One region of the Streptomyces sp. NPDC023157 genome, then DNA from elsewhere that is predicted to be linked to it. Evidence: riboswitches for the same ligand, from Rfam matches in the RefSeq annotation. Region 1 holds a riboswitch; the other holds the start of a gene.
The links. A riboswitch is a leader RNA that binds a small molecule or an ion and turns the genes downstream of it on or off. The one in region 1 is predicted to bind cyclic di-AMP.

Region 2: it holds a riboswitch for cyclic di-AMP, as region 1 does, so the genes downstream of both, ACZ3ZE_RS21905 (M23 family metallopeptidase) here and ACZ3ZE_RS26785 (LysM peptidoglycan-binding domain-containing protein) in region 1, are expected to answer to the same signal.

Annotation. Positions count from the first base shown of each region.
Region 1 covers NZ_JBVHIL010000008.1:35,729-39,661, reverse strand. The annotation lists gene ACZ3ZE_RS26790 (oxidoreductase) at 87-1,016, opposite strand; gene ACZ3ZE_RS26785 (LysM peptidoglycan-binding domain-containing protein) at 1,127-2,044, opposite strand; cyclic di-AMP (ydaO/yuaA leader) riboswitch at 2,049-2,203, opposite strand; gene ACZ3ZE_RS26780 (pyridoxamine 5'-phosphate oxidase family protein) at 2,475-3,278, opposite strand; gene ACZ3ZE_RS26775 (globin domain-containing protein) at 3,275-3,933, opposite strand, start outside.
Region 2 covers NZ_JBVHIL010000005.1:684,333-688,265, reverse strand. The annotation lists gene ACZ3ZE_RS21910 (aldo/keto reductase) at 1-521, opposite strand, end outside; gene ACZ3ZE_RS21905 (M23 family metallopeptidase) at 586-1,665, opposite strand; cyclic di-AMP (ydaO/yuaA leader) riboswitch at 1,678-1,823, opposite strand; gene ACZ3ZE_RS21900 (PP2C family protein-serine/threonine phosphatase) at 2,025-3,299, opposite strand; gene ACZ3ZE_RS21895 (MFS transporter) at 3,421-3,933, opposite strand, start outside.

The DNA.
Region 1 (3,933 bases):
CTCGGGCGCCTCAGCCACGGGCCTCGCGGGCGCCTCAGCCACGGGCCTCGCGGGCGTCTGAGGAACGGCGGCCGGGGCGCGGGCTCCTAGCCGGCCAGTGACGGGTACCGGACGCCGGTGAGTTCCTCGGACGCGGTCCAGAGGCGTTCGCCGGAGGTGTCGTCGAGTGTCCACCCGGCCCGCCAGGACCGGGTGGGCGCGCCGCGCCAGCCCAGCTTGGGGCCGATGAAGGCGTCGGGGCGCACGCCGGGTGCGGTGGCGGCGTACAGGGTGGGCAGGGCTCCGCCGGCGGCGGGCTGCGCGATGATCCGGTTGCCCAGCTCCATCAGGCGCGCGGCGGTCCTGCGGCCCTCCTGGCGGGGGCCGGCCGTCTGCAGGTTGGTGGCGGCGTAGCCGGGGTGGGCGGCGGCCGCGACGATCCCGGAGCCGGCGGCGGCCAGGCGGCGGGAGAGTTCGTGGACGAAGAGGAGGTTGGCCGTCTTGGAGCGCCCGTAGGCGATCCACCGCCGGTAGCGGCGTTCGGCGTTGAGGTCGGTGTGGTCCAGGTCGGCCAGCGCGTGGAAGCCGCTGGAGAGACTGACGATCCGGGCGCCCGGGGTGCGCAGCAGCAGCGGCATGAGCAGGCCGGTGAGCGCGAAGTGGCCGAGGTGGTTCACGCCGAACTGGGTCTCGAAGCCGTCGGCGGTGCGGCCGTGCGGCAGGGCCATCACGCCCGCGTTGTTGACGAGCAGGTCGAGCCGTTGGTCGCGCTCGGCGTGGGCGGCGGCGAAGGTGCGTACGGAGGCGAGGTCGCCGAGGTCGAGCGGCGCGAACTCGGCCGACGCCCGCGGGACTTCGTCGCGCAGCCGGGACAGGGCCGCCTCGCCGCGGGTGCGGCTGCGGCAGGCGAGGAGGACGTGTGCACCGGCGCGGGCCAGCTCGCGGGCGGTGACGTATCCGATGCCGCTGTTGGCTCCGGTGACCACCGCTGTCCGCCCTCCCTGGGAGGGGATGTTCCGCGCGTTCCAGCCCGTCATCTCCGGGCGCTCCTTCCGGCCGTGGTGTCCCCATGCTGCCGCTACCGGGGGTAACGCCATCATAGGGACACCTTCGGCGGACGCCTCGGCCGGGCGGCCGCGCGGTCCCGTCAGTAGGCGCTGTTGACGTTGTCGATGGAGCCGTAGCGGGCGGCCGCGTAGTTGCAGGCGGCGGTGATGTTGGCGACCGGGTCGTAGAGGTCGAAGGCCGTGCCGGCGACGTGGTAGGCCTGGAAGGTGGGTTCGATCACCTGGAGCAGGCCCTTGGACGGGGTGCCGGCGAGGGCGTTGGAGTCCCAGTTGTTGATGGCCAGCGGGTTGCCCGAGGACTCGCGCATGACGTTGCGGTAGATGCCGTCGTAGCTGCCCGGGATGCCGTTCTTGGCCATGATGGAGAGCGACTCGCGGATCCAGCCGTCCAGGTCGTTCGTGTACGAGACGGCCGAGGTCGCCGACGAGACGGCGGGCGCCTGGGCCGCGGCCCGTGCCACGGCGGGCGACACGGCGAACGCCTGGCGCGCGACCGCCGGACGCGCGGCGGCGGTGCCGCTCGCGGCACCCGAACGCGCCACCGCCGGACGCTCCGCGCTCTCGGCGGCCTGGGTGCTCTGGGCGTTCCGCGTGTCGATGGCGAGTCGCAGGCCAGGGCGGATGAGGCCCGGGTCCGCGCCGACGGCGGCGCGGTTGTCGCGGTAGATCGTCTTCCAGCCGCCGCTCACGTGGTGCTTCCGGGCGATTTTCGAGAGCGAGTCGCCGGCGACCACGGAATAGCGCACGAGACCGTTCGCCTTCACCGTCCGAGCCGCCGCCTTTTCGATTGCGACGGACGTGACGGACCCGACGGACGTGACGGACCCGACGGACGCGACGGACTGGACCGTCTGCGGCGCCCGCGGGGTCTCGGCCGCCGCGCCGGTGGCCCCGGCGAGCGGCAGGGCGAGTGCGGCGCTGCCGGCGAGGCCGGCTACGGCCAGTCCGCGGGCGAGCGGGGTGTTCTTGGGGCGGCGGTGCTTCCCGTGTCCACGCATGGCGATTTCCTCTCCTTCGCCTGCGAGGTGAGCTGTCGGGTTCGGGCAGGAGCTGCCCGGCCGCGCGGCGCGCGGCTTCACCCCGAGCCGCCCCGGAGACCGGGACGGCGGCGAACCTGGGTCCCCCGCTCCTGCCGTACGAGTGGGTGAGTGCGGTACCCGGGCGGCGGCAGGATTCGGCGTTCCGTCCGGATGACGGGTGACCGTAGGCGAAGGCGAACAGCGAGAACAAGGGCCTGATTCGCAAAAGCAAGCAGATCTTTTATGGGTCGGAAAAGGATCAATCGGCGTGCCGTGATCCTTTTCTCCAACTGGTTCCCGGGGGTTCGCGCATGACGCCGCGACAGCATTCCGGCGGAATGTCCGACCGTGACTCAGATCACCGGCCCGCACTTAATCGGACATGTCCGGATCCGATTGATTTGAGAGCTTAGGGAATCCGGCTTTCGGTGCCCCTGCGGAACCAGCCGCTGAACCCCTCGGACGGGTGGCGTCGCCGCTCCGCCCGCTCCAGCGCCCGCTCGGCCTCCGCCCGCCAGGTCTCCGCGCCCGCGCGGGGCGGCGGCAGGAACGGTCCCCGCTCCGGCGCGTCCGCGGCGGCGCCGAAGAAGTCGCCACCCTTGCGCCGGACGTCGTCGGTGCCCCACGCCCGGCCGGGACCGTGCCGCGGCACCTTCTGGAGGTGCGGGATGTGCTTGGCGCAGTGGATGTACGCCTCCTCCACGGTGATCTCCACCCAGCTCAGGGCGCGCCGCCCCGGCACCGGGTCGACCGTGAGTCCGGGGTGGTCGGCCCGCATCACGTCGTCGGCCACGACCCGGGCCGTGCCGTTCACGTGGAGTCCGACGCGGTCCCGGAGGAAGTCGACCATCAGGAGGCCGACGTGCGGGTTCTCCTCGATGTTGCCGAGGCTGGCCTGGACGCCGTTCCCCCGGTACTCGGGGTAGGCGAGCCGCAGCTCGTCCAGGACGTGGAGGAAGCCGGCCGGTCCCGCCCGGAAGGTGTTGTCGCAGGCGCCGTGCCGGTCGGCGGTGGCCAGGAAGAACATCTCCTGGCGGGCCACGAACTCCCGCATCCGGGGGTTGAGCCGGTCGAGGACCTGCTCGGCGTAGAACCGGTCGGCGCGCTCGGTGGTGCCCGTACGCCGCTGGACCAGGTGCTCGCCGTCGCTGCCCGGGCGGATGGTGCGCGGCGGCGTCGCCGAGCGCGGACCGGTGTGCTCGAAGGTGCTCAATTCCTCGTCCCGACCAGTTCTTCGATGGAGTCGTGCCGTATGCGGTGGGTGGGGATGCCGATGCCCACGAGGGTGTCGACACCGCGACGGATCATGCCGGGCGGGCCGGAGAGGTACGCCTCGTACGTGTGCCACGGACCGAACTCGCGGACGGCTCCGGGAAGGCCGCCGGACAGGGCTCCGCCGGCCCCGTCGTCCACGACGGGGCGCACGGAGAGCCAGGGGTGCGACTGCTGGAGCCGCAGCATGGTCTCGATGTCGTACAGGTCCTCATTGCTGCGGGCGCCGTAGAACACGTCGACGGAGCGGCGCCGGCCGTGCTGGGCCACGTCCTCGACCAGCGCCTTGATCGGGGCGATGCCCGTACCGCCGCCGAGGCACAGCAGCCCGTTGTCGGTGTGGTGGTCGACGGTCATCGAGCCGGTGGGGCCGCCGAGCCGCAGGACGTCCCCGGGCCGGGCCCGGTGCACGAGCGCGTTCGAGACCCAGCCCGCGGGCACGGCCTTCACATGGAAGGAGAGCAGCCCGTCGGAGCGGGGCGCGGAGGCGAAGGAGTAGTGCCGCCAGACCCGCGGCCACCAGGGCGTCTCCAGGGCGGTGTACTGCCCGGCACGGAAGGGGTACGGCTGGTCGGGGCGGACCGTGACGACGGCGA
Region 2 (3,933 bases), on a different contig from region 1:
AGCCCCTCGGCCTCGGCGAAGTCGAGGGAGGCGCGCAGCCGCTCCGGGGAGATGTTGGAGGCGGCGACGGCCCGGACCTTGCCGTCCTTCACCAGCTGGTCGAGCGCGGTGACGATCTCCTCGACGGGCACGGACTCGTCGTCGAAGTGCGTGTAGTAGAGGTCGACGTAGTCGGTGCCGAGGCGGCGCAGCGACTCCTCGGCGGCGCCCTTGATGGTGGTCGCGCTCAGCCCCTTGTAGCGGGGGTGGGCGCCGGCCTTGGTCGCCACGAGGACGTCGGCGCGCTTGCCGCGGGAGGCGAGCCAGCGGCCGATGACGGTCTCGGACTCGCCGCCCTCGTGGCCCTCGGCCCACGCGGAGTAGACGTCGGCGGTGTCGACGAAGTTGCCGCCCGCGGCGGTGTACGCGTCGAGGACGGCGAAGGACTGCGCCTCGTCGGCGCTCCAGCCGAAGACGTTGCCGCCGAGGGCGAGCGGGAAGACGTGCAGGTCGGAGGAGCCCAGCTTGCGGAGAGAAGTCATGGAGTGATCAACCCTCCGCGCGACCGGGCCTATTCCGCTTCCGCGGGGGACGTCCGTCCGGACGTCAGAGGCTGAGGCCCTTCGAGCGCAGCCAGCCCGCCGGGTCGATGCCGCCGCCGGACGGGGTGTGGACCTCCAGGTGGAGGTGGGGCCCGGTGACGTTGCCGGTGGCGCCGACCCGGCCGATGGTGTCGGCGGTGCCGACGGACTGGCCCGCGCCGACCGTCATCGAGGACAGGTGGCAGTACCAGATCTCGGTGCCGTCCTCGAGCTCCAGGACGATGCGGTAGCCGTACGCGCCGGACCAGCCGGCCGACTTCACGGTGCCGCTGTGGACGGCCTTGACCGGGGTGCCGGTGGGCGCGGCGAAGTCCAGGCCGGTGTGGTAGCCGGAGGACCACATCGAGCCGGCCTCGCCGTAGGTGGAGGTCAGCGTGTACGAGGAGGTGGGCAGCGAGTAGCTGGCGGCCAGCTTGGCCAGGCGCTCGGCCTCGGCCTTCGCCGCGGCCTCCGCGTCGGCCTTCTTCTTCGCCTCGGCCGCCGCCTTCTCCGCCGCGTCGGCCTTGGCCGCGGCCTCCGTCGCCGCCTTCTCGGCGGCGGCCTTCTGCGCCGCCTCCTTCTCTGCGGTGTCGGCGGCGGCCTGCTGCTGCTCGGCCTGCTGGAGGATGCGGGCGCGCAGGGCCTCGCCGGCGTCGGCGGCCTGCTGCTTGGTCCCCGCGGGCGCGTCGGCGGAGGTGCTGTCCTCGGGCGCGAGGTAGGTGAGGGCGGTGAGCGGCTGCGCGTTGTTCGTGACCTGGGCGCTGTCGCCGGCGCTCTTGTCCTTGCCGCCGATCAGGTCGCCGATGCCGGGGAGTTCGGAGGCGTCGGGCAGGTCGAGGTCCGGCAGGGCTATGGCGACCGGGGGCTTGTCCTGCGCGGTGGCCAGGCCGCCCGCGCCGACGGCGGCGATGACGCCGACACCGAGGACGGTGGAGGAGCGGGCGAAGTTGGAGCGCTGCTTGACGACCCGGTGCCGGCCGCCGGAGCGGTTCTGGGCCCGCAGCGAGTCCTCGGTGGGGTTCCATTCCTCCCCGCCCGCGCCCGCGGCGCCATGGGCGCCGAAAGAGTCGAAGGGGGCTTCGGGAGCAGGGGTGTTGGACGCCACGGAGGCGCTCTCCTTTCCTTCCTTCTCGCCTACCGGGTTAGCTGACGGGTTCGGAGCAGGAAGGTCTCCTACGGGTGTGCCGCACGGGTGCGACGTGGCCCGATTCACCCCAAGTGGTGGTTCCCCGGTTCCCTTGCGGGATTCGGCGCGCGCGCACGGTGCCGTCTCTTGCGACGGCTGTGACGACCGCGCTGCGTTATCGAACGTTAATAGACACGGCCTCCCGATTCCAAGCCGTCCCCCTTGATCATTAGCTGAATTGAGAGGGAATGGCCCGAGTTGACCCCCGGTCAGACAGGATCCGCGTCACACCGGGAATCTGACGTTGCATCAATTGTTATCGGAGCGACACCCCTCGACTACGTCCCGTCACCATCCTCCCGAAGCGCCTCCGGAGGCACCCTGGGGGCCGCCGTCGGAGGCACCGCAGGAGACGCCGCAGGACCCACCTCCGCGCTCTGCCCCGGCGGCACCACCGGCATCGTCCGGCGCCGCTCCGGCTGCCCCGCCGCCGGGCGGCTCACCGCGAGCAGCGCCATGTCGTCGTTCGAGCCCCCGCCGGTGTGCCGCCGCACATCCGCCACCAGCGCGTCCAGCAGCTCCTCCGGGCCGGGGAAGAGCCGCCCCGCGAGCCGCTCCGCCGGATCGTAGAAGACGCCCCGCGCGTCCCGCGCCTCCGAGAGGCCGTCCGTGTAGAGCAGCAGCGTCGCGCCCGCCGGGTACGGCGTCTCGTCGGCCCGGTCGGGCCACACCGCCAGCTCCCCCATCCCCAGCGGCAGCGCGGCCTCTGTCGGCCGCAGCCGGTCGAGCCCGCCGTCCCCGTACAGCAGCAGCGGCTCCGGGTGCCCCCGGTTCACGACCCGCACGACACCGCCGCCGTCCCCGCGCGGGATCTCCGCGAGGACCGCCGTCGTGAACCCCTCGAAGGCGTCGAGCCCGTCCCGCCGCGTGCCCTCGCGGTCCAGCGCCCGCTCCAGCCGCTGCGCCACGCCCTCCAGCGTCGGCTCCAGCTCGGCGGCCTCCCGGAAGGCGCCGATGACCACGGCGACGGCCTCCACCGCGTCGAGCCCCTTGCCCCGCACGTCGCCGACGACCAGCCGTACCCCGTAGGGGGTGTCCTGGACGGCGAACAGATCGCCGCCGATGAACGCGTCGGCCTGCGCCGCCTCGTACCGGGCCGCGACCTGCAGCCCGCCGATCCGCGCGGCGGGCGTCGGGAGCACCGCCTTCTGCGCCGTCGCCGCGATCACCCGCGCCGACGCGAGCCGCTCGCCGCTGCGCCGCACCACCCGATTGATCAGCATGGCGAGCGCCGCGACGGTGAGGACGGTCAGCGTCTCGGTGAGCGAGGAGATATGGCTGACCGTGCCGTTGTAGAGGTGCAGGCCGATGCTGGCGAGGACGGCGGCGACGCCCGTGAGGAACGTCGTCAGCGTGGAGAAGAAGGGGGCGGCGATCAGCGGCGCCGCCGAGAACAGCGGCGCCGCGGTGTACTCCGGCGGTGTCGCCAGGTCGAAGCAGACACCGCCCACGATGATCAGCGGGGGAAGGGCACGGATGAAGCGGCGTGCGACGGGATACGGCCCCCGGCCCCCGCCCGCGCCACCGGGCCCGTAGGAGGGCTCGTGCCGCACCGCTGCTCGCGCCACCTCTGCTCTCCCGCCTGGACCTGGGCCCGACCCGGCCCGGGCCCGCCTGGAGCACCGGGCCCGACCCCGAGGGCGACGGGAGGTCCCGCGCCCTCCCCAGGGTGGGTCAGCCGCCGCCCGTCGGCGACTCCCGCGCGGCCGACTGGCGTACGGCCGGCCGGACGGCGAGCCGCCCGCCCCGGGACAGCGCCGCCATCGCCGCCGCGCAGCCCAGACCGACCGCGCACAGCGTCAGCCAGGGCACCGCCGACCAGCCGGTGAGGTCGAGCAGCGCGCCCGTGCCCAGGTTCCCCAGGGTGATGCCGATCCCGCAGACGGTGTTGTAGAGCCCGTAGTGGGTGGCGACCCAGCGGCCCTCGGAGAGCGCCACCACGGTGTCCATCTCGTACGGGTAGAGCACCGCGTTCGCCACCGCCAGGAGCGCCGCGCACAGCAGCAGCCCCGCGAGCGAACGCCCGCCGCCCAGCAGCGCCGGAGGCAGGAACGCCACGCCCATCAGCCCGAGCCCGAGCACCAGACACCGCTCCCGGCTGAGCCGCCGCTTGCACCAGGCCGTGATCCGCAGCTGCCCGAGCAGCGCCACCACCGCAGACACCACGAACAGCGCCGTCGTCACCGA